One region of the Exiguobacterium sp. 9-2 genome, then DNA from elsewhere that is predicted to be linked to it. Evidence: a T-box and tRNA genes for the amino acid it is inferred to sense, from the RefSeq annotation. Region 1 holds a T-box; the other holds one or more tRNA genes.

Evidence for each region. The T-box of region 1 lies ahead of ileS (isoleucine--tRNA ligase). A T-box ahead of a tRNA ligase gene usually reads a tRNA of that ligase, here a tRNA-Ile.
Region 2: it encodes a tRNA-Ile, which carries the amino acid that the T-box ahead of ileS (isoleucine--tRNA ligase) is inferred to sense. The anticodon was not compared.

What each region holds. Positions count from the first base shown of each region.
Region 1 is NZ_CP142850.1:1,285,737-1,301,525, forward strand. It holds gene VJ374_RS06640 (hypothetical protein) at 1-724, opposite strand, end outside; gene VJ374_RS06645 (transcriptional regulator) at 801-1,319, opposite strand; gene VJ374_RS06650 (hypothetical protein) at 1,470-1,739, shown strand; gene solA (N-methyl-L-tryptophan oxidase) at 1,798-2,940, opposite strand; gene VJ374_RS06660 (methyl-accepting chemotaxis protein) at 3,011-4,708, opposite strand; gene VJ374_RS06665 (DUF2975 domain-containing protein) at 5,139-5,606, opposite strand; gene VJ374_RS06670 (DUF2188 domain-containing protein) at 5,749-5,973, shown strand; gene VJ374_RS06675 (SDR family oxidoreductase) at 6,086-6,910, shown strand; gene VJ374_RS06680 (putative quinol monooxygenase) at 6,931-7,224, shown strand; gene VJ374_RS06685 (helix-turn-helix transcriptional regulator) at 7,436-7,642, shown strand; gene VJ374_RS06690 (hypothetical protein) at 7,644-8,027, shown strand; gene VJ374_RS06695 (hypothetical protein) at 8,056-8,328, shown strand; gene VJ374_RS06700 (hypothetical protein) at 8,518-9,432, opposite strand; gene VJ374_RS06705 (GNAT family N-acetyltransferase) at 9,542-10,093, opposite strand; T-box leader at 10,179-10,424, shown strand; gene ileS (isoleucine--tRNA ligase) at 10,482-13,565, shown strand; gene VJ374_RS06715 (SMI1/KNR4 family protein) at 13,576-14,061, shown strand; gene VJ374_RS06720 (GNAT family N-acetyltransferase) at 14,077-14,553, shown strand; gene VJ374_RS06725 (hypothetical protein) at 14,547-14,783, opposite strand; gene VJ374_RS06730 (hypothetical protein) at 14,843-15,499, opposite strand; gene VJ374_RS06735 (glyoxalase) at 15,632-15,789, shown strand, end outside.
Region 2 is NZ_CP142850.1:884,158-899,946, reverse strand. It holds gene VJ374_RS04600 (1,4-alpha-glucan branching protein domain-containing protein) at 1-2,026, opposite strand, end outside; gene VJ374_RS04595 (DUF4912 domain-containing protein) at 2,058-2,783, opposite strand; gene phoU (phosphate signaling complex protein PhoU) at 2,891-3,553, opposite strand; gene pstB (phosphate ABC transporter ATP-binding protein PstB) at 3,572-4,348, opposite strand; gene pstA (phosphate ABC transporter permease PstA) at 4,444-5,352, opposite strand; gene pstC (phosphate ABC transporter permease subunit PstC) at 5,354-6,295, opposite strand; gene VJ374_RS04570 (PstS family phosphate ABC transporter substrate-binding protein) at 6,385-7,329, opposite strand; gene VJ374_RS04565 (peptidoglycan D,D-transpeptidase FtsI family protein) at 7,556-9,628, opposite strand; gene VJ374_RS04560 (superoxide dismutase) at 9,762-10,370, opposite strand; gene VJ374_RS04555 (alpha-amylase) at 10,464-11,924, opposite strand; tRNA gene VJ374_RS04550 (tRNA-Ile) at 12,040-12,113, opposite strand; tRNA gene VJ374_RS04545 (tRNA-Met) at 12,125-12,198, opposite strand; gene VJ374_RS04540 (Na/Pi cotransporter family protein) at 12,325-13,968, opposite strand; gene VJ374_RS04535 (hypothetical protein) at 14,177-14,662, shown strand; gene ispG (flavodoxin-dependent (E)-4-hydroxy-3-methylbut-2-enyl-diphosphate synthase) at 14,830-15,789, shown strand, end outside.

The DNA.
Region 1 (15,789 bases):
AATCCAATCTTGGAAACGGATCAATGATTGCAATCTGCTCATTGTTTAAGATTAAATTTTCTGGGGTTACATCTTGATTAACGAGAGAGATATTTTGAATTTGAGTTCGTCTATTTTTAATTAAAGCATGAATATGTTTATCGACTTTTTCTTTATCAAAGCGAAGGCTAGAATGAATGAGTGTACTTAAAGCGGTTAAGACATGGTCATTTTCTTCCTGCCATAATGTATCACTGTTTCTTAAATCGCTACCTTGTAGAGTTTCTGCCTGCCAGCGCAGTTCTCCGAAACCTTTAATGGATGTTTTATGGTTATGTATATTGTGATAAATTTGTCCTAATTTCGTACCGTAAGAATGGGATTTATTCTGATCGAATAACAATAATTCTGTTCCACGACCCATGAAAGTCTCTACTGTGAATACTGTGTCATCTTCAATAAAATACTCATAAAAGTCAGGACAGACATGTTGGCCACTTGTATTGGCGTGTAAATAGTAAGCTTTCGTTGACTCATACTCTGTAGTCAACTCTTGTTCATCAATCTGTTGTAACTCGCCATAAGCCTTATTTTTTTTCATTCGAATTACAAGGTCTTGATCATCTACTCTCTTTAATTGATATACAGTATGCCAAGCTCCTTCACCAATCTTAAGAATCTGCTCTGCTTTTATGTTCAACGTGTCCATTACAATTGCATCAAGATCTTCTTTGATGTGTTTCATGGGGTCCATTTTCTCTCCCTCGTAATATGGTCTCGTTTCATTTTGATAAAAACACCCTCCTTAAAACAGAGAATAGTTATGGTAAGATGACGAGTGAGACGGTCCGTTCTTTTGCTTGGTCTTCAGTCTCCAAGTGATGATATTTTTCGAGCAATGTCCGCATGTCCTGTTGGAAATCATTGAAGGTTTCATCCGTCAGCTGCAGTTTAGCAATCGAGAACGTCGAGTAGTCCTGACCTTCCGTTTGAACGGTCTGTTCGAAGTATGTTTGGTACTGCTGTAAAACATACATGAAGTAGAACGAGACGAAATTCACTTTTTCGTCGTACGTCGCACTGTTCCAGTCTGCTTCGCTGATTTGATAACCGCTTGTGTTTAAAGCATATATTTTCTCTTCGACTTTTCCGACACGCTGAACGGCAACGACTTTCAATAACTGATCGTCCATCATCGCATTGACTTGCCGGTATAAGGTCGACTGCGGTACATCCGTTAAGCGTTGATTCAGTTGCATGATTGATAAACCATCTTCGAGATCAATCAATTCGAGCGCAATCTTAAAACGGACATGGTTTTTGAAGAGATTAAAGTTCACGTCGTGTTCCCCTCCTTCATTTAATCGTTTCCTAAAACTATCTTAGCATGTTTTTGGGAACATTCTTAAAAATGATAATGAAAAAAGAGGGAATGTGATGCCTCTCTTGAATGATTTATAGTAGAATATTGTAAAGAAAGGAGTCATCATATGAAAAATATAAGTTATCGCTATGGTACATATGCACTCGTTACTAGTTTTTTCTTATTCTTCATCGTTCAATTATTCCAAGCGTATATTGAATTATCACCCGAATTTCTAGGAGAAAACCTTGGAGAATACGGTTTATCGTTTTTCCCGATAAGTGCATTGCTCGTTGGACTCGTATTATTTATCCACGGCTGGTGGAGTGAAGATGAAAAAAAGCAGCATGAAAAACTAGCTGCAAAAAATCAGCAAGAATCGAAGGAATCGGTGTGAAATCATACCGTTGAAAGAGAAGACCGACAACGAATTTTCGTTGCCGGTCTTTGTCATTTCATATGCCTTGTTTCGCAAATCGTTCAATGGCGAACGGTGCGATCGGTTCATTCGTCGATTGTTCCATGATCAATTCACTGAGTACTTTTCCGACCAAGCTGCTGAACTTGAATCCGTGACCGGAAAAGCCGGCGGCAATCGCGATGTGCGGATAGTCCGGGTGCAGATCGATGATGAAGTTTTCATCTGGCGTCATCGTATAAAGACATGCTTTACCATGAGATAAGGTATCGATCGAGGGTATGAATGTGTTCGTGAACTGTCGTAAATCTGCCAGATCACCGGCTTCTTGACCAAATGGACGGCGTGGATGATTCGGATCAACCGGGATGCCGCCATCGTGGCGTCCGATTTTCAGACCGGCTTGAGCGATGCTTGGAAAACCGTAATAATAACCGGCGGGTGTATCAAAGGCGAAGGCAGGGAACACCGCGTCGTTGAATACTTCTTCCGCTGCTTCAAACCAGGCAAACGTCTTTCGGACCGGGCGAAGCGGTAAGGAGAGGCCGGTCTGTTCGAGCAACGGACCAGACCAAGCCCCGGCTGCGACGATCAACGCGTCAGCTGAATAGATGTCTGATCCAACCGTCACGTTAACACCAGTGGCATGAGCAGTAAGCGTCGTCACTGTTGCATTCGTCCGGATGTCGACACCGTTCGCGACAGCAAGGTCCCGGTATGCTTCAATACAATCCTCGCATTTCAATACACCAGACGTCGGTTCAAAACAACCGATATAATCGTCGGGCATCGTTAAGCCGGACCAGCGGATTCTAACTTCCTCAGCCGTCAGGACCTCGAGCGGTAAATCGTATTGCGCTGCACTCTTGATGATCGTCTGCATCGAACGGGACGAGCGTTGACCGGCATTCAAGACTCCGGTGTTCAGGAACAAGCTCCGACCACTGACCTGTTCTAACTCGTACCATAAGCGTTGCGCAGTTAACGCGAGCGGTACGTAAGCTTCCCCTTCACCATAGGCATGGCGGATGATCCGTGTCTCCCCGTGATGACTTGCTTGATCATGCGGCGGATTGTGGGCGTCTAGTAGTAAGATTTTTTGATTGGTTCGTGAAAGATAGTAACCGGCAGCCATTCCCATGGATCCGGCACCGACGATGATGACATCATATTGGGACATGTGGTTCGACTCCTTCATATGTATATTCATACCAGTATAAAGTGAGAACCAAAACATGACAAATGAGATATCAAATCTCGAAGCGACGGGCTTCTTGTTCTAAGTGTTCCGTTCGTGCGTTTAAATCAACGACGAGCGTATGCAACGTCGTGATCGTCGCAATCATCTGTTCAGACGCAGCGGCGACTTCCTCGTTACTTGCCGTATGCTCTTCCGCGACAGCGGCAATTTCCGTCAAGGCATTGCGAATGAATCGTTCTGCCTGCAAGACGTCTTCCATCTGTTGCGTCATCTGCTGTGTTGCTGACGAGACGTGCGTGACTTGATCCGTCAACCGTTCGAACGTTGTATCCGTATCAAGGACGATCTGCTTACCGGCTGCTGTTGCTTCAACCGTCGTCTTGAAACTGTGTTGCATCTGTTGCGCACTGTCTTCAATCGAGGTGACGATTGTTGCGATTTCACTGACACTGCTTGCGACATGACTTGAGAGATTCTTGACCTCGGTCGCAACGACGGCGAAGCCTTTGCCTTGTTCGCCAGCCCGTGCTGCTTCGATCGCGGCATTGAGGGCAAGTAGATTCGTCTGCTCGGAAATACCGCGGATAATGCCGACGAGCGTTTGGATATCCGATGATTGCTGTTTCAGTAGATCAATCTGTTCAGCAGACTGGGTGACATGTTGATGAATGTGGCGCATCTGTTCGACAGAAGCAGACATTTGATCCCGTCCGACTCGTGTCAGTATTGCCATCTGATCCGTCGTTCCTTGAATTTCGACACCAGACTGATTCGTCGTCTCGATTAATGCTGCGAACTGATTCATCTCGTCATTCAATGAAAGCGTGACTTGCGTCTGACTTTCAGTTCCCGTTGCGATTTCCGACATCGTATGAGCGATTTGCTCAGATCCGTCGAGTACTTCTGATGTACTTTGATCAATCGATTGACTCGTCGTCGAGACGAGAGTGGCTGTCTGTTTGATATCAACGATCATCGTCCGCAGCATTTCATTCATATCACGAATCGAGATCGCAAGCGCATAGATTTCGTCCTTTGAAGCGATTGTCAAATCGCTCAACGTCTGTTTCGCCTGATCCAGTCGTCCGTCGGCAATCAAGGCAGCGACTTTCTGTAACGTCTCGAGCGGACGTAATTTTCGACCGAGCACGATGTAGAGCAAGACGAGGGTGATCGTTAACAGCAGGAGCATTAACCCGATGAAAATCGGAGCGTTTTGTTGTAATAGATCCGTCGTAAGCGCATCGACTTCCTTCGCAGCGATGTCGGTTCCAAGAATGCCGATGACTTGACCGGACGCATCTTTTAACGGAACGTAGATGCTCATATACTGTCCATATACAGGATCATTAATGATGTCCGTCGCATGTGTGTCGCCTTTTAATACATCCTGCATATCCGCGACTTTTGCACCGCTTGCTGGCGCATCAATTTTAGCCGCATCTTTTTTGGGGAGACCGTCAATCAGCAAACGGACCTTATTTTGGTCGATGTGTGCTGTGTATGCATACAGGAGTCCGTTTTGCTTACGTAATGTATCAAGTTCATTTCGTAACGTTTCATATTGCTCAGACGCGATAGGCGATTGTAGAAATTCGCTGTAAGCCGCCGTGTTGAATGTCTTGCTGATACGTAAAGCATCCTTTTCAGCGGTCGCTTTAAGCGTTGAAACCGCAGTTTGCTTCGTATTGAAGTATAAGGCCAGACTACTAAAAACAAAAAAGGCAATCAAAATTAAACTAATCATTACTAAAAGTCGTGTTCGGATGGAATGGTTCTTGGTTGTGTTCTTCACGTGTAACTAGTCCTCTCAACTCATATTTTCTATCTATAATTCATTTATCGGTCGGTAAAATACATATTAAACAGGACCTTTTAACGATTTTTTTATGCCACTGCTGGAAGATAAACTATTTCTTCTAAAAAAAGGATTTATCAAGAATGATTCAGGGCACATATTAAATAGAAAAAAATACAAATTGAGGGAAGAGGGATCGAGATGGAAAGTGAAGTCGATCATCGAATCAAAGCAAGACATGTATATGAAAATGAATTACGAAGACATGCGGTCAGCACAAAAAAGGCAACCTTTCGATTAATGACGTGTTTACATTGTCAATCGAAAATCCTGTTGAAACAGGGACATCAGGACACACATCAATGTGATAGGGCGTAAATTACTTGACGGACTGCAGGTTTCGTAATAGAAGTTGTTGTATGCAAGCAAGTAAGGAACCAACTGTCAAAGGGATAAGGATTAAACTAATACCAACGAGGATCAAGCCAGGTGCATCATCGATTTGACCGATGTAAAAAAAGACAGGGAAGACGCATAAGGTCATTACTGAAATCACGTAACAATTCAGCTTCAATGATTGGATGGAAGATGTGATTAAAGGCAATGGAAGCGGGTCCGTCACAAAGTATTGCAATAGCCGCAACATGTGAATCAAAATGAACAGGACTGGAATCAACACGATATAGGCCATGATCAATACGAAGTAGCCAGGACGTTCGAAGAGCAATTGTTCTGAAAGTCCATGCCATACAAGAGGAATTCCACTACCAGCTATGCATAACAAACCGATCAGGATACAAATCATAATGAATTTTAAATAACGAACATGCCAAATGAGCCGGTTCATGATTCACGCTTCCTTTCAAGTCGGACACTTTCTTTTAGTATACTTCATAAAATAAAATGTTATTAAAATTTTAAAGGTAGAGGACATGTGGATCTCAAGCAAGTATTTAGAGATGAAACATACCGCAGAAAGGAGCTATACTATGCGACGAAATCAACATGTCTCCCCGCATCCCAAAGGCGGTTATCAAGTGAAAGCAGCCGGAGCGACCCGAGCAACAAAACGATTCGAGACACAGAAAGAAGCTATCGCAGAAGGGCGACGGATTGCGAAAAAACAAAAAACAGAATTATTGATTCACAATAAAGAAGGACAAGTTCGTGAAAAGGATTCGTATGGGCATGATCCTTTCCCGCCAAAAGGATAAAAAGCACTTCCTGAATGTATAGGAAGTGCTTTTTTTTACTCTACTAAAAATCGGTTTGAATTATGTGTGGCAGGGAAAAATAATTTAAACAAGTATAAAGGAGATATGTTTTATGGCTGAGGCGAACTTTTCGATTGAACATACGAGACAACTGGATCACGGAGAACAATCCTATAAAGGAAACAATAAATTACTCAACAAAAAAATCTTAATTACAGGCGGAGATTCAGGTATCGGTCGAGCCGTTGCCATTGCTTATGCGCGGGAAGGGGCAGACCTGGTCCTTTCATACTTACCTGAAGAGCAAGCAGATGCTGAAGAAGTAAAAGCACTAGTAGAACAAGCAGGGCGTACAGCGCATTTAATTCCGGGTGATCTATCCGATGAAGCGTACTGCGTTCAACTCGTCCAAGAAGCACATCAATGCCTAGGCGGATTAGATTCGCTGACATTAATTGCAGGGACACAGAATCCTGTAGAGCATATTTCAAATCTTGAGACAAAACAACTTAAAAGAACATTCGAAGTCAATGTATTCTCTGCATTTTGGATGGTGAAGGCAGCAGTTCCATTGTTGAAGCCTGGATCGACAATCATAACGACTACATCGGTTCAAGCTTATCATCCAAGTGAAATATTGCTTGACTACGCATCGACTAAATTTGCTTTAAATGGCTTTACGCGAGGTCTTGCGAAACAATTAGCACCGAGCGGCATACGTGTCAATGGTATTGCACCTGGTCCCATTTGGACGCCACTTCAGTTCACAGGAGGATTACTGCCGGATCAGATGCAGGATTTCGGAAAAGACACGCCACTCGGGCGTTGTGGTCAGCCTGCTGAACTCGCAAGTACTTATGTGCTACTTGCCTCAGACGAAGCAAGTTACATCACAGCACAAATTTATGGAGTCACTGGTGGGATTGAATTAGCTTGATGGAGTGAGGAGGAAGTGGCATGGATCAGTTTGGTGTTCTGACACATTATAAATGCACAGTAAATGATCAGGAAGCTTTATTTCAAGTATTGAATGAGCTACAACAACTTGTCTTGGAACAATCCGAATGTATTTTATATACGATTAATGTGTCAGATAAACAATCGGAGACGATTTTCACATACGAAATTTGGAGTTCCGCAGCTGCGTATCAAAACTCGCTCTCGCATGAGCTACAAAAATTCGTTCCGCTTGCTCCTAGTCTACCGGTAGTCGTAGTAGAAGAAACAAATACTTTTCGAGTTCATATGTAAGAACATTTTAGTTACTCTCCATGTCAGACGATCAATCCTGAACGATAAAAAGAAATTTCAAGCAACTTGAGATAAAGATCAAAGCACTTTCTGATGAACAGAGAGTGCTTTTTCATATTAAATTTGAATCTGAAATGTCAATAGTTTTTGACATGATGAGAGAAGTTCATTACAGTGGAGATGTAAAAAGAATTTGACACGTCGTGGAGGAATGAACGTGAGAAACCACATCAAGGAGCGACGTCTAGCAGCAAAATTATCGCAACAAGAACTGGCTGACCGCTGTCAGGTCAGTCGCCAGACGATCAATGCGATTGAAAACAACAAGTATGATCCGACTTTACAATTAGCATTTAATATCGCCAAAGTCTTACGAACACAAGTCGATCATCTGTTCATTTCAAAACAGGAGGAATGAGATGTCTAAGAAAAAAACAGTTCTATTTTTAGTATCGCTCGTGACGATAGCGAGCCTTACCGTCATCAGTATGATCTTTGAAAACAATGTAACATTCTTCTCGATCGTTCAATTGGCAATTCTGTTGATCATGTTCTTCTCGTATTTTACGTGGGCACGGTCAGGAAAGGACGAGCGTCCGGTACCAGATGATGAGCTCGGCAAAAAGATTACGACGGAGAGTGGACTTATTAGCTATAAAATCCTGATTGTCCTGATTTTTGGATGTATCTGTCTCGATTACTTTTTACATAAATCAGCGAATCTGTTATTGATCGTCTTATTCGCGATCGCGTTAGTTACACTACCAATCATCGAGTACATCAAAGCACGATCTTATCGATGAAGCTATTTAAAACGTAAAGGAGTAAAGCATGGACGAACGACAGTATCGGCTTACAAAACATATCATCAATACGGATTTTGATAAGGCGTATGAAATCGTACGGAATTTGAGCGAAGAAGAACTAGAGGAACTGATGCTTGATATCGGATCAAGGACGATGAACTTGACCGTCTATTCTTTCATGAACTATTTGTTGCAACTAAATGAGACGAGTAGCTTTCATTCCGTGACTTCACTTCTAATGGCATTTTCGTTGTGTCATATGGAAGGTGCCTACACAATCAGCTTGCATCATGCGTGAAAAGCAATTAAGCTCGCACCGCAAGATGTTACTTATTATGAATTTATCCTGTTTTTTGAAGGCAATCCCTATGTCTTTCTGTCTAAAGAAGAAATCACGGCTACGCACGAACGGATTAAAGAATTAAGTAATGAATGAGTAAAAAACGCCTAGATGAGATAGTTATGATCTCTTCTGGGCGTTAATTTATTATTTTGTTAGTACAGGTGAAATTATTGTAGTAACTGTATTGTTTCCTTCTGCAGTTACACGAAGATTCGTCACACCCGTCACATCAACATTAAAGTCGATTGGGTCATCGCCATATACAATATCATAGCGACCAAGTTCTTTTCCGTTATTGTCGGAGAATACAAGTGTCATTTCGTCATCTGGATAAGCATGACTTAGGTGGTTAGAACTTTTTGTTAGTGCTTGTTCAGTCAATAATGACACTTTCCCAGTTAGTTTTTTATACTTTTGGTCCAAGCTGAATGTAGCATATTCGTCATTATAGAAACCCGATAAAATAACATTTTGATTGTTCAGTTTACCATTTACTAAAATGGATTGATTTTTTTCAATCGATTCAAACGATGAAGAGGCGATATGAATCGATGAAAGCGATGTACCTGAAAGTGGTGTTCCGACTTCATATGCAGTAGATGTCTCGATTAGAGATAATCCTGAAAGGTCTGCTAATAATTGTAATGGTACATATGGTGTCTTACCGAGCATCAACAAGCTTTCTGTATTTTTGTACTTACCAGTTACGACTGATCCATCTGTGACAAGTGATTTCGAAGATGTGAGAAGACGATATCCAGTCGAAAGTTCTTTAACTTTCTTCTTGTTCCCTTCGTTCTCAATTTGAAGATTCTTGTACTTAGTATCTAGTGATTTATAAGATTTTGAAAGACTCGTGTGTTGTCCTTGTAACGTCTTATAGGCATTTTCCGACTTCTTTGTTTTTTTCTTTTCGTCGGCTAGTTGTTTTTGAAGTGCTGCTTTTTCCTTTTTCAGTTTAGCGACTTCTTTTGAACTTGAATTTGCTTCAACGATTGATGTCTGCATGACACCGAATGCTAATGATGATACAAGACCTGCTGCGATCCATTTCTTCAAGATAGTTCCCCCTTAAATGTCAAAAATGATTTCTTACACTTAACAGTATATTCCAATACCGTCTTTTTGGATTTCAATCATTTTGAAATGAAGGAAATGATTTTATAGATTAAAATTGAAGCCAATCACTCCGCAATAACGAGTACATATACAAATCATCAAACTGACCGCGTGTTTTTTCATATTGACGAAGCAACCCTTCACGCTGAAAACCAAGTCGTTCAAGCAATCGTTGCGATGTGGCATTATCGGGTAAAACGAGTGCTTCGATTCGGTTGAGCGAAAGTTCCTTAAAACCATATTCGATGACCGCAAGCGCTGCTTCCTTCGCGATGCCTTGTCCCTGATAGGCAGGGTCCAGCTCAAACCCGATTTCAGCCCGCTGATGGCGTTCCGATTGATTTAAGAAACCGCAACTACCGATGATGACATCGTCTTCTGATAAAGCGATCCCAAAACGGATGCCCGTACCCTCACGACGAATCGAAGCGTACCAATCAATCTCTTCGAGGGCGTCAGCTTCCGATTGGAACGGAGCGAGTCCCATCTGTTTGACGACGTGTTCGTCTGATAAATAAGCGAGGACACTCGTAGCATCTGTAGGTAACACTTCGCGTAAGGCGAGACGGTTCGTTTTAAGCGTTGGGAAAGTATGTACCATTCAAAAAAACTCCTTTTCAATAAAATGTAAAAAAGTGTTGTTTAACGTTTAAGGCATATGGTAAGATTCTCCACAACAAGAGCATATCATTTCGTTGACGAGAAAGAGTAATGATTGTTTCTCTGCCTTACAGAAAATCGGGATTGCTGAGAACCGGTAGCCAGATCAATCATGAAGATCCTCTCTGAGAAGTCACGCTGAACCATTCAGTAAGTGTGACCGGGTGTCCACCGTTACATGGAATGCGCATGATAGTGTGCAACTAAGTGCTGTCGAGAACAAGCATTCTCGACGGAATATGGGTGGTATCGCGGTGAAGTCCGTCCCTGTCAAAGGGGGCGGACTTTTTTATATTCTCTTATTTACCGATTAAAGGAGCGAACAAGAGATGACGTCACAAAACCAAGCAGAAACCGTACAACAACGGGAGGACCGTATCCGAAACAGATGGAAACAAGACCGTGTCTTCGCACGATCGATTGAGCAACGTACGGAAGCAGAATTTGTATTCTATGAAGGTCCACCGACTGCGAACGGTTTACCACACGTCGGCCATGCACTCGGACGAACCGTCAAGGATACCGTCGCCCGCTATAAGACGATGCAAGGGTTCCGGGTCGAGCGAAAAGCCGGCTGGGATACGCATGGGCTACCGGTCGAACTCGGTGTCGAGAAACAACTCGGCATTTCCGGCAAACAGGCGATCGAAGACTATGGTGTTGAAGCATTCATCGCACGCTGTAAGGAAAGTGTCTTCTCCTACGAAGCACAGTGGCGCTCCTTCACGGAAAAACTCGGCTACTGGGTCGATATGGATGACCCTTACGTGACGATGGAGGACGAGTATATCGAAAGCGTCTGGCATATCCTCGGGACGATCCATGACAAAGGCTGGTTGACGAAGGGACACCGCGTGTCACCGTATTGTCCGAGTTGTCAGACGTCCCTCAGTTCCCATGAAGTCGCACAGGGCTATCAGGACGTGACGGACTTATCGGCGACGGTCAAACTTCCGATCGTCGGTATGGAGCAGACGTTTCTACTTGCATGGACGACGACACCGTGGACGTTACCGGCAAACGTCGCGGTGGCGGTTCATCCGGAATTGACGTATGTCACGGTAGCGTTTGAAGGAGAGCGATTCATTGTCGCAAAAGCGTTAGTCGCTGAACTGTTCTCAGAATCCGTCGAGGTCGTATCCGAACAGCTCGGTGCGGAACTCGTCGGCTTGCGTTATGAACCACCGTTTGATTTCGTGACGCCAGAGAACGGTCACACGGTCGTCGAGGCGTCCTTCGTCCAAGCGACGAGCGGAACCGGACTTGTCCATCTTGCTCCAGCGTACGGGGAAGAAGATTACCGGGTCGTCCGGGAAAACGGACTGTCATTCGTTAATGTCGTCGACGCTGCTGGGTGTTACACGGATGCCGTTCCACCACTCGTTGGTCGATTCGTCAAAGAGTCAGACGTCGCAATCATCCAGCTGCTCGCTGAACGGGGACGCTTGTTTGCGAAAAAACGCTATACGCACAGCTATCCGCATTGTTGGCGATGTGACTCACCACTGCTCTATTACGCACAAGACAACTGGTTCATCGAGACGACGACCGTCAAGGAACAACTCCTTGCGAACAATGCGTCTGTGACGTGGTATCCCGACCACGTCAAGGAAGGGCGGTTCGGGAAGTTCCTTGAGCAACTCGTCGACTGGAACATCAGTCGTAATCGCTACTGGGGGACACCGCTGAACGTCTGGGAATGTGACACGTGTGATACGATATTCGTTCCAAAAAACAAAGTAGATTTATTACGCCGGACGACAACACCGACAGAGTCGGTCGAGTTGCATAAACCGTACGTCGATGCATTATCGGTCTCGTGTCCGACGTGTCAGGGAAAGATGCACCGGACACCAGAAGTGATCGATGTCTGGTTTGATAGCGGAGCGATGCCGTTCGCGCAACAGCATTACCCGTCGCGGACGCAGACACTTAACCGGTATCCAGCCGATGTCGTCATCGAAGGCATCGATCAGACGCGCGGCTGGTTCTATAGTCTGCAGGCAATCTCAACGCTTTTTACCGGCCAATCTGCCTATAAACGGGTCCTCGCGCTCGGTCACGTCCTCGATGAGAACGGACAAAAGATGTCGAAGAGTCGTGGTAATGCCCTCGATCCGGTGGCATTGATCGAGACGTATGGTGCTGATAGCTTGCGCTGGGCACTACTCGTCGACAGCAGTCCGTGGAGTGCAAAACGGTTTGCCGAGCGGATCGTCCAGGAAGCGAAATCAAAACTAGTCGATACGCTGGATCACGCCGTCCAGTTTTATCTAACGTATGCTGAGCTAGATGAATTCGATAGATCACGTCCACAGAAACCGACGCGTCTAGACGAATGGCTACTCTCGCGTGTCCATCAGACGACGCAAGACGTGACGGATGCGATAGACGATTATCAATTGACTCAAGCAGCGCGGAGTCTTGCGCAACTCGTCGATGAGATTAGCAATTGGTACATCCGTCGTTCACGGGAACGGTTCTGGCAAGTCGACTGGACGGAAGAAAAACAAGCCGCGTACGCGACGCTTCACGTTGCACTCTCGACGACGGCACGACTACTCGCTCCGTTCACGCCGTATCTTGCCGATGATGTCTATCAGCGATTGACGGGAATGAGCGTTCATGTAGCGGATTATCCGGTTGCCGATCCATCGATGATCCAATCTACTCTGGAATACGAGATGACACAAGTCGTCACTGTCGTTGAGCTAGGACGACAAGTGCGAAATACACATGCCTTAAAGGTCAAACAACCGCTTGCAAGTCTAACCGTCCAATCGAGCGACACCTTCAAGTGGTCGGACTATCTGGCGCTCATCAAAGAAGAGCTGAATGTAAAAGACGTACAGTTCTTAACAACGACAGGAGACACAACGAAGTTTCGCCTTAAACTGAACTTCCGCGAAGCCGGAGCAAAATTTGCGCAACAGGCGAACGCGATCCATCAATGGTTACAACTACTGCCGGATCAGGAGACGATGAACTTGCTAGAAACGGGCAGCGTATCGTATCAGACAGCACTAGGACATGAAGTAGAGGTAAGTTTAACCGATGTCATCGTCGAACCAATCGTCAAGACGGGTTTTGCTGCCGCGACGGGTGGTGGACTCACAGTGACGCTTGATACGCGGATCACGGAAGCACTGGAGCAGGAACGCTGGATACGGGAGCTCATCCGCTATATCCAGTCTGAACGAAAGGCACAAGCGTTATCGCGTGACGCACGAATCGATCTCGTCTTGTCGGTCGATGCGACGTTCCGACCGATCGTCGAGACGTTTGAGCCTTTGTTATTCAAACATCTTGCCTTATCCTCCATGCGAACTGAATCGCTACAGGGAGCAGGAGATATCCAGCTAGGCGGACACGATGTCAGTGTTTCGTTCGCATCAACGAAAGAATACTGTTAAGGAGAAGATCATGATTGCATTAGAAACATTAAAAGGTCGCCTCGTCGACAGTTTGTTAGAGGTTCAAAAAGAAGACGGATATGTTGCCCGAGAACGTTTCATCTTTAACCAAGGAGCGACGGACGAACAGTTAGCGCAATTACCTGAGTGGACGGCAGACGACTATAAGACGTTCTTACGTCTACATAACGGGGCTAAGCTCTTTCAGCACGAAACGTTATCCTATAATGATGGATTTGAACTCTTTTCGATCGAGGATTGTCTGACGTATAGCGAGATTTGGGAATGCCCCGAAAACTTCCTAGCAATCGGTGCAGGACCAGACGGGGAGTGGATCGTCTATGAGATGAATCGACCGGAAGGAAATCGGATTTGGAGTGGGGAATTTCTTAATTTCGAGGAGTGGGAAGAAGACGCGATGCCGTTCGGCTTCGAGCGATGGCTTGATTACTTGATCGTCGCGCAAGGTACACAATTTTGGAATTGGTTCCGTTAAGAGAGGACGAGTACATTGGATATTCAATTAAAGACAGCGTCTCTTGCAGACGCTCCGAAGCTTCATAAGCTCCAAATCAAGGCTTTTTCAGAGACACTCGAGCGGTATCAAGATTTTGCGACGAATCCGGCGAACGAATCGATCGATCGTATCATTCACCGGATCACACATCCAAGCAGTACGTTCCATCAAATCATCGTCGACGATGTCGTCGTCGGCGGGATTTGTGTCGTTGCGAAAGCGCCAAGTCGCTACGCGATCAGTCCGATGTTCTTAGATCCAGGTCGTCAAGGTGAAGGGATTGCACAACGCGCATTACAACTCGTTGAATCAGCGTATCCGACTGCTGCAGCATGGGAACTGCGAACGATTCGCGAAGAGACGCGCAATTGTTATTTCTATGAGAAGATGGGTTACCGATTGACCGGTGTCAGTCAACCGCTCAATGAACGAGCGACACTCGTTTCCTATCGAAAATCCGTGTCTCAGTGAGCTTGTTTTGTCGGAAGGAAGAACCACCACAAATTCGTCACCAAAGCAGAGAGAACGGCAAAATTAAAGAGATAAAGGCAAAAGAAGAAGACGAACTCACCGATGTCTTCTAAGCTAGCTAACGAATTATCGATCAAGTACGATTCGTGACTGACGCCGAAGATGAATAAAGGAAAGAAGACATAAAAATATCGTTTCCAAAAGAATGACGCACGATCTGATTGGAACATATGAGCACCTCCTGAAAGGAATGACACGCTTCTTCTGACGGGAAGAAGCGTGTGTTCATTTACGATAAAGACGGTGTACCGACAATCTCGACGTGCCGCGTGACCGTATCAAACAAGCGTGTCCGCGTATCGTTATGAGACAACAGTAATGGCTCACCGGTCTCGTCATAGACGAACGCAATCGGAATCGAAAAACCACAGTTACGGTACGAACCATCGGCATGACTCGTTCCGATCATGATTGCTTGTTGTGCTTGACTGATGATACGTGCTTCACCGGACCACTCGACGTACTGTTCCTCGCTGAACATGCCGACGCCAATCGGGTTGAAGATGAGATCAAGTCCGGATTCCTCGCGTAGTCCGTCTTTTCCTAAGAAGATTTCACGGCAGAGGACGTATCCATAGCGGAACGACCCGTCGTTTGCTGTTGATGGTGTAAAAAGCGGTCCAGCTTCTGGTGTTTTGGCGCGATCAAGCAGAATCGTCCCAGTCGCATCGATGATGACAGCGCGATCGAGATTCGCTTCATCTTTGTAACCGAGGACGATTGCTGTTTTGAACTGTTTGGCAAGATGTTGCACGCGTTCGAGTTCGGTGACCGTACAATAGCCTTCCGGGTAGACAATCAGATCGACTTCAGGATAAGCGGCGATTTCACGTTCGAATTGTTCGAGTCCGGTCTCGCGTTTTGGTTGAGCGATTAATAATTTCATCAAAACATCCTCTCAGGCATAAATATATCTGAAAAATCAGACTTTCCATTCGTCATGATTTTACCATTAGTGGTAAAATAAAGCATATCGCTTTTTGATAAATTTTACTGCAAATGAAGGAAGGTCATCAGCTTGAACATTTCAAAAACCATTCTTGTGACGCGCGATCTACCGGCGATGAAGGCTTTTTACATAAACCAGATCGGATTTCCGCTCGTCTCGGAAACGAATGAGTCGTTTACGATGCAAATCGGTACCGATCAGCTGACATATCAACAGACGGACGATGT
Region 2 (15,789 bases), 400 kb from region 1:
CTTCAAGTCGTTTTAACGCAACGACCAGACCACCTGAACGATCCGGAGAACGCTCACTCTCGACATCATAAACATTACTGACTAGTGGCAACTCTTTCATCTTGGCGATTGCCTGGGCAGCTGATGCTGTTTCCATATTGAAGTTATGGACGACTTGGAAGTCAACGATCTTCGCCAAGGCTTGCGCCTGACGCAAGAAGGCTAGATTTAACGCAGCCAGTTGATTGTATGTTTGAACGATCGGTAGACCTGTCACTTGTACCCCGTATACATGCACACCCTCCTCGAATCGATACGCTTCAGGATGTTCCGTTACGACGTAGACGTTCTCTCCCGCTGCCGCTAGTCGTCTAGCTACATCACGAACTGGACGGTGAGATTGTTCGTAATCCCGAGTGAACATTAGAATACCATCCTTGTTCAAAGTAGCATCGCGTTTGACCGCAACATAATAGTCATGAGCCGTTAAGAAAACATCTGGTTCAATGTCTTCATCTTGCAAGAACGGATATTGTTGATAACGCCCTTCCAACCAGTCCATCGTTAATTCTTGTGCATCGAGACGACGTTCGGTTTCTTCAAAACGTAAGATATGCTCACGGAACCGGTTCGCAGCGTACTGTGCTGTCGTCTGTCCGTCTAAAATGAACGGCCAGTCACTTGAGACAGCAAGTAGATATTCTCGAATGAGCTGGCGTTTCGCCTTGACAGTCAATGCATCTTGATGACGATTTCGCGCAACGATTCCTGCTAGTCTCTTTTCGAGCTGGTGGAGATGGCGAATCATCCAGTCGTTGCGCTCGTTGATCCAGACTTCCGCATAGCCTTTTCGTCCCCACGTTCCCATCGCGACATGTGCCGTATCGATGTCTTGGAAGTGACGTTCGAGGAACATAGCTGGTGAAATCGACTCAATCGCCTGATCCTCTAGACGTTCCATCGCTTTACCAAGGAAATCAGGTCCTTCGAACCACCAGTGACCAAACAATTCAGCATCAAATGGTGCTGTGACGAGAAATGGCGGGAAGTCTTGTCCTTGATATGCATCTAAATGTTCACCAAGTGCTTGAGCAAAATCTGCTGCATGCTCACTTGTTCGTTGCCATGCCCAGTCACGTACGTAATAGTCTTTTTGATCCGTCTCACCTGTTACACGATGCAATTTCAAACCGGTATCATAACGTAAGCCTTCCGGATGCATGAACTCAGCAATTTGATCCCATTCCCGATCATACGCGAGATCCCGATAAAACTCACGATAATCAGGATGTCCCGGATATCCGATGACAGAACTCCAGATTTTTCCGGAAATGATTTGATCACGCGGGAAGAGTGCTACACCGTGTGGAGAATAGACGGGTGCTCCAATTCCGTGTTTTGGTGCTGGATCGGCGTTTAAAATCGAATGTTCATCGACGAACGTATAGCGAATGCCTTCCTCATATAAAATTCGATCAAGTCCTGGCGTATAGGCACATTCCGGCATCCAAAGACCTGATGGACGGAATCCGTAATGGCGTTCAAAACAGTTCAAGCCTGTCTGAATTTCAGAGCGCGCCGCTTGTTCAGACAACATGTGAGGACTGAACCCGTGTGTCGCCGTACAGGTGATCAAATCAAGATAGCCTTGCTCTTTGTAATGGCGGAATGCCCGGTTCAAATCTTTTTCCCAGTGAAGGAACGTATTCAATAAATCTTGATAGCGGTCTTGATAGAATAAAAGAGCATCTCGTTCCTTTTGGTCAAGCTCTCGCTCCAGTTCCTGACGAATCAAACGTAATGTGTCCTCGATATGCTCGATGTAGCGGTCTTGAATCAGTGGATCGGCAAGCATCTCGATGACCGGCGGTGAAATACTGACTGTCCAACCGAGCGGACGTGATAAGCGGTCGACTTCCCACAATAATGGAATGTAGGTTTCTGAAATCGCTTCATACATCCACCGTTCCTCGAGACGATGCGCCTCTTCATGACGGATATATGGTAAGTGTGCATGTAAGACGAGTGAAAAATATCCTTTTCGCATAGCTTCTCTTCCTTTCCTCTCTCTAATTCCATTATCGGACGCGATCGAAATAAGAATACGGGCGTAATACCTCGACCCATTCCGGCTGTTCGACCTCACCGTATTGCCAATGATGCACGACTTCGGCGAAGCGTCCGTCTGTGACTGGTTCGTCACGTGGTGTCTCGACTGGTTTCGAACGTAGTACTGGAACGAAATCTCCATCAATCGTTTGAATGCCCCATTCAATGATGTATGTAGTATTCGGGGCAACTGGTCGAACGAACCAAGCATTCGTCATCTCAGGCAGTTCGAACTGATACGTACGATTCGCTTGTCCTTGTTCGTAATCGACGAGTGTGACGTCAATGATGCGTAACTCTTTACGGAACGAATCAAATGTCGTGTGATAATGCGTTTCTAACAACTGTTTCGACAGTTCAGACAATTCCCAGTAGACATATAACGCAGTCGGTGACTGAACGATCGCATGGAGAATATCATCTTCATAATGCGTCGCCATTCCAAACGCATCACGTTCGAGTGATGGCATCACTTGCACAGACGGTACGACATCTAATACCGGTGCAGTCGACTTTTTGGTCTGTTTGACAGTTTTTGATTTTACTTTCGGTGCTTCTACAGTTGGTTGATCTGTCAATGATTTACGATATTTGGTCCAAGCATATTTAATTTTTCCTTCAGTCGTATCCAATTGAGCTGCGATTTGTTTTGTTGTCAGCCCTTGTTCTTTCATTTTAATGATTTGCTCAAGCATTCCCAATCACCTCTCTGTCATTATTCACTTCTTTCCTATTCTACAAACGTGTTTCGAATCCCTTTACAAAAAAAGTAGGCAGAGGAAATTCCTCCGGCCTACTTAGTTCACCCATTTAAATCATAATGTTTTCCTTTTTCGAGATAGATCAGATGTTCCCCGACGTTCGTCAAGTGGTCACCCATTCGCTCGATATATCGGCAAATGTTCGTGAATTGCATGACTTCATCGACAACGATCGGTTGCAAGGACATATGACGCATATACTGACGGAGCGCCTTGTATGTCGTCTCATCGATGACATTGTCGAGATCAGACAGTGCTTTTGCTTTTTCGACATCTCCATCACGATATGCAACGATTGCGGTTTCCGTCATATCGAGTAATGTCTCAAACGCTTCCTTCAACAAGGAGATATCGATGACGTATGGAAATGTTTCGACACGAAGGACTGCTTTTGAAATATTTCCTGCATAATCCGCAATCCGCTCGAGATCCGATGAAATCTTCATCGCCGTGATGATCCGTCGTAAATCCGTCGCAACTGGTTGTTGCTTCGCGATTAAGAGGATCGCATCATCGTTGATTTCGAGTTCAAGATCATCGAGTTCATTGTCGTTCGCAATGACACCACGTGCGATATCTTGATCATATTTTTCGAGCGCCTCTGCTGTCGTTGCGATTTGTTGCATCGTTTTTCGTGCTAGTAAAAAGACTTTTTGATCGAGTATTGCAAGGTTTTCTCCAAAAATTGTACGGTTCGCTGCCATTCGTCTCGTCTCCCCTTCTTATCCGAATCGTCCTGAAATGTAATCTTCCGTCCGTTTGTCGGTCGGATTTCCAAAGATCCGGTCTGTTTGATCGAACTCGACGACTTCACCATTCAAGAAGAATGCTGTTTTGTCAGATACACGTGCAGCTTGCTGCATGTTGTGCGTGACGATGATAATTGAGTAGTCCGATTTCAACTCTTGGACGAGTTCTTCTACTTTTAATGTAGAAATCGGGTCCAGTGCCGATGTCGGCTCATCCATCAAAATGACATCCGGCTCGATCGCGAGGCAACGCGCGATACAGAGACGTTGTTGTTGACCACCCGAAAGACCATAGGCATTTTCATTTAAGCGATCTTTGACTTCATCCCAAATCGCTGCTCGGCGTAAACTACGTTCCACGATCTCATCAAGGATTTTTTTGTTTTTAACGCCATGGACACGTGGACCATATGCGATGTTATCGTAAATTGATTTTGGGAATGGATTCGGTTGCTGAAAGACCATTCCGACAGACGTCCGTAATTCTTCAACACCATACTCTTTTTCAAAGATATTACGTCCGTGATACTCAATGACACCATTCGTCCGCACGATCGGAACGAGTTCGACCATCCGGTTCAATGTTTTGATGAATGTCGATTTACCGCATCCTGACGGTCCAATAATTGCCGTAACTTCATTTTTTTTGATATCAAGATTGACATCTTTAAGCGCGTGATCGTCACCGTACCATAAATTTAAGTTTTTAACGTTATAGACGCTCTCGCGTGCTACTACTGGTTGGTTCATACGCTCTGCCCCTTCTGTGACGACTGATTTCGTATTCAGCTTCGTATCCATCATCTGTCTTCCTCCTTAAAAGAAATCCCTTCTATCTCGTTCGATTAATAGCGTTTAGAAAATCGGTTCCGGATCCAGATCGCAAGCGAGTTCATCGTCAAGAGAATGACCATCAAGATGATGATTCCTGCTGCTGCAAGACCTTGGAAGTCCGCTTGTGGACGACTTGTCCAGTTATAGATTTGAATCGGTAATGCCGTGAACTCTGAAAAGATCCCTTCTGGCGCACGGGCGATGAAAATGGCAGCTCCGACCATGATCAACGGTGCTGTCTCACCGATCGCTCGGGATACAGCTAAGATGATTCCTGTAATGACTCCCGGAAGTGATGCCGGAAGAACGACTTTGAACGTCGTTTGCCATTTCGATGCACCGAGTGCGAGTGATGCATGGCGCATCGCTTGTGGCACGGCGCGAATTGCTTCTTGAGAAGAAACGATGACGACCGGAAGACTCATCAATGCGAGTGTCAAAGCTCCAGCAATCAACGTCGAACCGAAGCCCATATTACGGACGAAGAACGTTAATCCGAGTAATCCAAAGACGATCGACGGAACACCTGCGAGGTTCGAGATATTGACCTCGATGAACGATGTCATCCGACTCTTTTTTGCATATTCTTCTAAATAAATTGCTGCTCCAACACCAATGATGAAAATCATCGGGATGATCAGGAGCATCAAGAAGATCGATCCCATTAACGCTGGATAGATTCCGGCACGTTCCGCACGACGAGATGGTGCGTTTTGTAGAAATTCAAGTGATAACCACGAAGCACCGTCACGGATGACGCCGAATAGGAGAATACCTAAGACGACGAGACCGAAAAACAGACCGACGAGGAAAATGACTTTCGTTACATTGTTGACGACGAGGCGTTGGCTAATGGATTTCTTAACTGCGACCGGGTCGATGAATTTTTTTGTGACAGGTTGCTTTTCTGGTAAGGCCATCTTAATACTCCTCTCTGAAGCGGCGTGTGATCCAGTTCGCGAGTAAGTTCATCAATAACGTAAAGACGAACAAGAGCGTACCAACCGCATAGATACTGTAATATTCAACTGTTCCAAATCCAGCATCGCCTAAAGCGACCTGAACGATATACGCAGTCATCGTCTGGACCGGCTCGAGTGGATTAACAGCAGCTGTCGGATTCGAACCACCAGCGATCGTCACGATCATCGTCTCACCAATTGCTCGAGACATTCCGAGTACGATTGAAGCAATGATTCCGGACAAGGCAGCGGGAACAACGACTTTTAATGCGACTTCAAGACGTGTCGAACCAAGAGCAAGCGCACCGTCACGAATTTTTTTAGGAACAGAGCTCATCGCATCCTCAGAAATCGAGGCGATCATTGGAATGATCATGATACCGACGACGATCCCCGGACTGAGCGCATTGTAGATTTGAATGCCTGGAATTAATTTAACGAGTAGTGGTGTGACGAACGTCAACGCGAAGAATCCGAAAACGATCGTCGGAACACCAGCTAAGACTTCTAAAATCGGTTTTAAGATACGGCGTGCACGGTCTGACGCATACTCACTTAAATAAATCGCAGACGTGAGGCCGATCGGCACGGCAACTAGCATCGCAATCACGGTAATCTCAAGTGTACCGACGACAAGCGGCCAAATCCCATACTCTGGTTGAGAGTTCAGTGGATACCAGCTCGTACTGCCGAAAAATTCCTTGAACGGAACGACTTCAAAGAAATGCTCGGTTTCAATGACTAACGTGAGAATGATGCCGATGGTCGTAACGACCGAGACGAACGCACACAGAAATAAAACGATCGGCATGATGCGTTCCATGACGTTTTTCACACTGAATTTTTGCTGTCGGTTCTGTTGAATCAGCTCGCGAACCGATTTATTGGGTGTTGAATTCATCCTTCTTCGCTCCCTACTCCTTCTTGACATGAGAACGGGACCCAACCGGTACAGACTTCCCCGGTTGGGCCATCCTCATGACTCGATGATTATTTCATTGCATCTTCGATTGCTTTTGTGTTTTCATCGTAACGATCTTGTGGCATTTTGATATAACCGACCTCTTCAGCTAAATCTCCAGCGTTTTCGTTCGTGAATTTCACGAAGTCTGCCACCTGTTTTTTATCGTTCAATGATTTGTTGTTGACGTACGTGTAGATTTCACGTGACAGCGGGTAAGATAAATCCTTGATTGTTTCTGGTGTTGGATCGACAGCATCTTTTCCTTCAGCTGAAAGTGGTACTTCTTTTAACTTATCTTTATTTTCAGCGTAGTAGGCATAACCGAAGTAACCGATCGCACCTTTCGTTCCTTCAACCCCTTTGACGAGTACGTTATCGTCCTCAGACAGTTGAACGTCTTTACGCATGTCTTTCTTCTCAAGTACTTTTTCAGAGAAGAAGTCGAATGTTCCTGAATCTTTCCCTGGGCTGAAGAACTTCAGTGGTTCAGCCGGATAAGAAGAATCAACATCTTTCCAAGTCTTAACGTTTGGATCGAGCCAAATCTTTTCGAGTTGATCAAGCGAGAGTTCTTTTACCCATGTATTATCTTTGCTGACTGCAACAGTTAGACCATCATATGCAAGTGAAAGTTTTGTATATTCGATGTTGTTCTTTTTCGCTTCAGCTTCTTCTTCTTCTTTAATTTCACGCGATGCGTTCGAAAGATCCGTTTCACCGACGACGAAGCGTTTGAATCCGCCACCCGTACCAGAGACACCGACTGTGACATTTACGTCAGGTTGTTCCGTTGAATATTCTTCACCGACAGCTTCCATGATCGGGAAGACTGTAGAAGAACCGTCGATTGCGATTTTCCCTTTTAAATCAGATGAACTAGCAGAACCGCCTTTATCGTTACCACATGCTGCCCCCACTACTGCGATTGATGCTACCGTTGTAATGAGTGCTGTTTTTTTCATCCAAGACATGATTAATTTTCCTCCTCGAAAGTATGTCGCTGACGATGCTACGACTTTTTATCCGTTTTCCTTACAAGACTTATACTACGGATGAACTATTAAAACGAAATGAATCCAACGTAAAAGAATTGTAAAGGCGTGTTTTTTAGTGTTTACAATTCGAAATCCATTACAAAAAAAGGTCAATACAAACAAAAAAAACGAGAGTGATTGCTCACCCTCGCTTAGTTTCTAGTTAATTTGGCTTAGTCTGCCACGGTACGTCCTTTACGTTGAAGTACGCTTTGACAAGATCATGACCGATTTTCGAGTTGACAGTCTCTTGTTCCATATAAGGAAGGAACACGGCCCACGCCATCTCTGGATTGTCATACGGTGCCCAACCGACAAGATTCGAGTTCAATGAACGAACCGGTTGCCCGCTTCCGTCACGTAAGGCGATTCCGTCATCCCCATAGACGCTGACCTGTGCAGTACCTGTTTTTGCTGCAGCATCGATTCCAGTTTGTGCGATGACTTTGGCTGTACCACGCTCACCTTTTACAACACGGTGCAACCCTTCCCGGACATGATCAATATTATCTTGACTGACTTCAATCCGGTTCAGATAATTCGTTTTAAAGCTGTAATCGACTTTTTTCGTACCCTTTTCAATCGAGTTCGACGCCAATACTTCTTTTAAGAAGTGAGGCTGAACTCGATAACCACCGTTCGCAAGTGTTGAAATGTACTGCGCGACTTGAAGCGGCGTAAAGGCATCGTACTGACCAATGACTCGGTCCATCAACAACGTGACACGGTCTGGCGTCCCTTGAACACCTTTTGCTTCGTAAGGCAAATCAACACCTGTCGTCACCCCAAGACCGAACTGACTATAGTAATTCTGCATGATGGCAGCTGCTCCATCCACGCTCGCACCAGCAATCCCATTGCTCGGATATTTCGCCATCCGCATCGCAATGTTAAACATATAGACGTTCGACGAGCGCTCAAGCGCCGTTAAATCCGTAATCGGTCCCATGTTAACATATGATCCTTTTTTTGTACCTCCGATTGTGATCGGCGCATCGTTGATGACTTCGTTTTGACGAATGACACCTTCCTGTAGTCCCATCGCAACTGTCGCACCCTTGATCGTTGAACCGATTTGAAGAGACGTCAAGACATTATTAATCGCTACATCCGTGAACTTCCCAGTCGAAGGATCAAGCTTTTGACCTGACATCGCTAAAATCTCACCAGTTTGTGGATTCATGACGACGGCATATCCTTCTTTTAAATAACGACTACCCATGCCACGACCCATTTTGATCGCTTGTTGCATGATTTGATCTACTTTTTTATTGTATTCCGCATCAACGGTTAGAACGAGGTCCTTCCCGGACTCGCCTTCTTCACGTTTTGGATCACCGACCGGTTCTCCATTAAACGTTTCGTACACATCGTATGCCGGTTTCCCGCGCAGAAGATCTTCGTACTGTTGCTCAAGGAACGAAGTCCCGACACGATCATTCAAACTATATCCTTTTGCTTTGAACTCCGCTTGTTGTTCTGCCGGAATCTTCGAGTACTTTCCGAAGATGTTTCGAAGTGTTCCTTCATACGGATAAGAGCGTTCGTAAAACGGTTCAACCGATACACCTTTCAAATCTTCTAAATTTTCATCGATGATTGCCATCTCTTTTGCAGACGCACCGAGCTTGACGAGTTGTGGATCAAGCGCATAACCGACTTCCATGTTATGTTTGATCGCAATGACTTCCATCGTCTTATCATCGTAATCAATATCTTTTTTCGTGATCGCATCCAGGCGGATTTGATCTTGTTCCGCAATCGAAAGCTTACTTTGTGCTTCCGTTGAAGGATACTTCTTTTTCACTGCTGCTTGGTAACGACGATCCGACTCTTCCGTGTTCGTCGCGACCCAAAAATCCTTGATGTCACGTTCCGTGACTTTCCAGTCTTTTTTAGGCAGATTAATGATTGCTGCGAGACGCTGCGCGATTTCAATACGTTCATCTACTTTCGTCGATTGTGCGCGACGATATACAATGGAGTATTTAGAAATTGTATCGACAAGTAGACGACCATCCCGGTCATAAATCTTACCACGTGGTACTTCATACTTTGATGCAGTCATCTCCGTTTTTTGGACTTCCCGCGAAATTTTTTCACCATTGACGATTTGAACGACTCCTAGACGGAAAATCAAAATCGCAAACAATAAAAAAACGACGAAGAACATTAAATTCAGACGAAGCGGCAGATGATTACGCCGTCTTCCTCGTACGGTGATTCGTTTAGCCATGGCGTACTCCCCTATCGTTCAAAAGTCATCTTGTTTCATTATATAGAAGGAAACTTTCCATAACAACCTATCCCATGATTTTCCGCATTAAAAAAAGCGTATCGTTCACAATTGAACGATACGCTTCTTTCCATTACTTCGCGTCAGCGTAAAGCTTCGCTACGTGGTCCCAATCAACGACGTTGAAGAATGCATTGATGTAATCCGGACGACGGTTTTGATAGTTGAGATAGTATGCATGTTCCCAAACATCAAGACCAAGGATTGGCGTTTTGCCTTCCATGACTGGTGTATCTTGGTTTGGAGTCGAAACGACTGCCAATTTCCCACCGTCAACGATCAACCAAGCCCAACCAGAACCGAAACGAGTTGTTGCTGCTTTTGCGAACGCATCTTTGAATGCATCAAATGATCCGAATGCTTCGTCGATTGCTGTTGCAAGTTCCCCTGTTGGAGCAGCGCCATCGTTCTTCTTCAACAATTTCCAGAAGAATGAGTGGTTCCAGTGACCGCCACCGTTGTTACGGACTGCAGTTTGAATGTTTGCTGGGAGAGCATCCAAGTTTTGAAGAAGTTCTTCAAGTGACTTTCCTTCATGTTCTGTACCCTCAAGCGCCGTATTCACGTTCGTGACATACGTGTTGTGGTGTTTCGTGTGGTGAATCTCCATCGTACGAGCATCGATATGTGGCTCAAGCGCATCATAAGCGTAGCCGAGTTCTGGTAATTCAAATTTTGACATGTTCATGTCCCCCTTTGTGCTATTTTCGAAAACTTCAATACCCTTTAAGACTAGCAAAAGTACCTGTGTTGACGCAAGTCAAGACCCTCGGATTTACTCGACTTCTCGCGGAGCAAAAACAGAGACGCCTCCGCCCGGAACCGGGAAGACACCAAATCCTTCTTCGTCAATCACGACTGGATGATCTTGATGGTTTGTATAGTCGAACCATTCTTGACCCGCACGCTCTTCACCGACGAACATGCGTTTCTCGCACATGTCGGCGTTCGAAAGCAACACGGCACAACCTGAGTTCTCGATTTCATCGACACCAAGACGAACCCAGCCTACACAGTGCGGGTCATCAAGATAATCCTGTTGTTCTCCGTATGCTTTATGATAGCGCGTATAGAGCAGGGCATTGATCATCTCTTTTTTTCCTTCGACAGGGGTCGGTCCTTGGACGCCATAGTAATCCCCGTAAAAGACACATGGATATCCGTCCTTACGTAACAAGATCGCTGCATAGGCATGTTGCTTGAACCAGTCATCCACCCATGATTCTAGCGACTCGCCAGGCTGTGAATCGTGATTGTCGACGAACGTCACGGCATTCGTCGGATGCGACTCGACGAGCGTATCCGCAAACAATGTCGTTAAATCAAATTTTTCTCCCTGCTTGGAAGCTTCATGGAATTTATAATGAAGCGGAACATCAAACAAATCAATCGTGTAGTCGACACTGTCTAGGAAATGACGGCAATCGTCGAGATCTGACTTCCAAAACTCGCCGACCATGTAAAAATCGCCTTCGCTGCTTTCCATCATCGATTTCGCGAATTCACGGACAAATTCATAGTTGATATGCTTGATTGCATCAAGACGGAAGCCTTGGCAATCGATCGTGTCCTTGAACCAGTGTCCCCAACGGATCATTTCTTCCCGTACCGTCGGATGATTGTAGTCGATGTTTGCAAACATGAGGTAATCATAATTGCCGAACTCATCATCTACTTGGTTGTTCCAATCTTTATTATTTCCGGAAATCTTAAAGATCCCTGTTTTTTCTTCGCGCGCGTCAAAATCCGTTCCATTGAAGAATTCGTGTGTCCAGACGAAATCCGAATACTTTCCATTACGACCTGGGAAAGTAAACTTCGTCCATGCATCGATTTCAAACTCTTCTGAAATTTCTTTCGATCGGTCTTCTGGATTGACTTCCACTACTTTAATCGTTTCGAGTTCGTCTGCTGCAGCTTTATGGTTCATGACAACATCCGCATAAACAGCGATATCGTTCTCATGGGCAACTTCGATTGCTTCGACCAGTTCATCCTTTGTGCCATATTTCGTCCGGACCGTTCCTTTTTGATCGAACTCGCCTAAGTCATAGACATCATAGATGCCGTATCCTGTATCTTCATCCGACTGACCTTTCGATGCTGGTGGAATCCACACGGACGTGATGCCAGCAGCACGCAATTCAGGCGCTCGTTCTTTCAAACGTTGCCAGTGCTTTCCATCATTCTCTACATGCCACTCGAAAAACTGCATCATCGTATGGTTACGTTCCATCTCTCTTCGCTCTCCCTTAGTTACTATAGTATGAATATTATTACAATACCTTTACTATTCCCCGAGCGAACAAAAATAAACGCTTCCCGTTTGCAACGAGAAGCGTTCAACCAAATGGACCCTGCAGGACTCGAACCTGCGACCGGACGGTTATGAGCCGTCAGCTCTAACCAGCTGAGCTAAGGGTCCTTAAGTAATAGTAGCGGCGGAGGGAGTCGAACCCACGACCTCACGGGTATGAACCGTACGCTCTAGCCAGCTGAGCTACACCGCCATGATGTATGTTTCTTACTCTTATTAGATTACGAGATGTGACGAAACTTGTCAATATGCTATTTCAAAAAAATAAACAGCTGATTTCATTTTTTTCGAAATCAGCTGTTTTAAAATAAGTCTACGCTTAGTTCATTAATGCTGTCCGCTGTTCAAGGACGAGATCCGTGATGTTCACAGCGTGATCGCCGATTCGTTCAAGGTTTGAAAGTAAGTCGACGAAGATCATTCCCGCTTGTCCTGTACATTCACCAGCATTCACGCGAAGTACATGCTGTTTACGGAATGAACGTTCGAATGCATCAAGTTTCCCTTCAAGTTCAAGAACTTTTCGTGCCCGCGTGACATCGTCTTCTTCGACGGCGCGAATCGCACAAGCGACGATTTCTTGTGTCAGGACATACATCTCATCAAGCTCTCGCTTCGCAGATGTGGTGAACTGAATCCGGTTGACGATCTGGAAGTCGATTAATTCAACGATATTCTCAACATGATCACCAATCCGCTCAAAGTCATTGACGGCGTGCATCAATAACGAATGATCGTTTGATTCACGTTCTGATAAATCATGTGCTGCTATTTTAACGAGATAACTCGTCACTTCTGTATTCAGGTAGTTGATCGCATATTCAATCTGCTCGGATTCTGAAACATCTTTTTTATCATGCGATTGCGTGTAACGGTGTGCTTTTGCAAGTGCGTCTTTTGAGAATTCACCCATACGCAAAACTTCAAGTTTCGCTTGGTTTAAGGCAAGCGCAGAAGATTGATTTAAGATGTTTTGATCGAGATGACGCGGTTTTGAATCGATCGTCGTATCCGTACCTGGTACGATTTTTTGAACGAGCCATGCGATTTGTGCGATGAACCAACATTGAATCAATGTGTTGACGACATTGAACGTTCCGTGTGCAAAAGCAATTTGCATTTTCGGTTCTAAACCAAGCGCGTCTGTAATCCATGCGATGAAGCTTGAGAACACTGGTAATGCGATCAAGAACAAAATTGTTCCGATGATATTGAAGATGACGTGTGCGGCGGCTGTCCGTTTGGCTGCGATCGACGCACCAAGTGCTGCAAGTACTGCCGTAATCGTTGTTCCAATGTTATCACCGAACAAGACCGGTAGTGCCGCTTTGATATCGATCATGTCACCAGCATACAACTCCTGTAAGATACCAATCGTCGCAGATGACGACTGAACAAGAACTGTAAAAATAGTTCCGACGAATACACCAAGCAATGGGTTATCCGACATCGAGACAGTCAACTCTCGGAACCAGGCACTTGATTCGAGCGGAGCCATCCCGTCCCCCATCAATGTGAGACCGTAAAACAATGCACCGAAACCAAAGAAAATCTGTCCGATATACTGAACACGTTCTTTATTGAAGAAGAAGATCAAGAAAGCACCAATGGCGATTGCCGGAAGTGCCGCTTCTTTAACATTGAACCCGATGATAAAGGCCGTGATCGTCGTACCGATGTTCGCTCCCATGACGACACCAATTGCTTGTCGTAAATTCATCAGACCTGCACTCACGAGTCCGACGACGATGACAGTCGTACCGGATGACGATTGAATCAATATCGTGACGACGATACCTGCTAAGATACCTAATAGTGGATTCGTCGTATACTTATCGAGGATATAACGTAATCGGTCTCCCGCTGTTTTTTGGAGACCATCTCCCATATACTTAATACCGAAAAGGAAAATCCCAAGTCCACCGATGAAGGTAAAAATCATTTCCTGCAAATCATAGTTCATCTTGCCAGCTCCTTTATTTGATGTGGATTGATGTGTTTGTAAAGTTTATTTTTTCGACCCCCCTATTATGTAAAGGTCTAATGAACTTGTAAACAGTTTTCCCAACATCCAATTGTTAAGGTTTTATTAATCTGTACCACTACAATAATTCCTTTATTTATGAACAAATAGACAAACCAAAAAAATCTGTTATAAAACAATAGAAAGAGTGATATTCTTGTCTTTTTTACGTCAACTCATTAATTACTTACAAACTTCATTAATTCCAAACCGCTCGTTTTTACGACTTCGTCTATCAGATGTTTCTTTGTATTTCTGTGGATTGGCTTGGATTTCACTATGGACGACGATCATCGATTCCTTCTTTTTACAAAAAAATATTCCAATCGTGATTTGGTTCGTTCTCCACTTCATCTTCATCGCTATTGCGGTCTTACTGTATTTGCTCTTGATGGCATATCTGACGAAAGGATTCGTTCGTCTGTTACTCCCCCGTCCATGGGCATATCGTCAGACGTTCCCTTATACGGTTGCAACGAATCTATGGACCTTCCCCCTTGGCATGCTTCTTTACCAATTGGGGCATCATCAAATAGGAGTTGCTTTACTCATCCTCGGGCACTTCATTTACACGTTGGTGCCATTATGGATTGCCCGTTCCCCGAAACCTCGCGCGTCACGTAAATCTCGATGAGTATCAAAATCAGGCGTCCGACGGATTGACGGACGCCTTACTTTCATTAAACAATTGTAAATGTTCAATTTTCGTTCTTGTTTCTCGATTTTTAGGGAATAGTTCGATATGATAGAAAAGGTAAACATAAACAATATGGCGGTATGCCACAAAAGGAGATTTTCGATATGCCGAAAATGGTCCATCGCTCTAAGACTCGTCCCGTTCGTGTAGGGGACCTTGTCATTGGTGGAAATAATGAAGTCATCATCCAAAGTATGACGACAACTAAAACACACGACGTCGAAGCGACAGTCGCTGAAATTCTACGCCTTGAAGAAGCTGGTTGCCAAATCGTCCGCGTCGCTTGTCCAGAAGAACGTGATGCGCTCGCACTTGCAGAAATCAAAAGCCGAATCAACATTCCGCTTGTCGTAGACATCCACTTCAACTATAAACTTGCGCTTATGGCAATCGAAGCTGGCGTCGATAAAATCCGAATCAACCCAGGTAATATCGGTCGCCGCGAAAAGGTCGAAGCCGTCGTTACAGCAGCAAAAGCAAAAAATATCCCAATCCGGATTGGGGTAAATGCCGGTTCACTTGAAAAGCATATTCTTGAAAAATATGGCTACCCAACTGCTCGTGGTATGGTCGAGAGTGCTTTGCACCACATTAAGATTCTCGAAGATCTCGACTTCCATGATATCATCGTCTCACTTAAGGCATCAGACGTACAGTTGGCGCTTGAAGCGTATCAGCTCGCTTCTGAATCATTCGACTATCCACTTCATGTCGGGATTACGGAATCTGGTCCACTTCGCTCTGGTTCATTAAAATCAGCAGCGGGACTTGGCGCGATCTTGTCACGCGGAATCGGAAACACGGTTCGTGTATCTCTTTCAGCGGACCCTGTCGAAGAAGTAAAAGTTGCAAAAGAAGTCTTGAAATCATTTGGTCTCGCGGCGAACGCAGCGACATTGATCTCATGTCCAACATGTGGTCGGATCGAAATCGATTTAATGTCGATTGCTGCAGAAATCGAAGACTATATCGAAAACATCCAAGCGAACATCAAAGTTGCGGTTCTCGGATGTGCGGTCAACGGTCCTGGTGAAGCGCGTGAAGCTGATATCGGTATCGCTGGT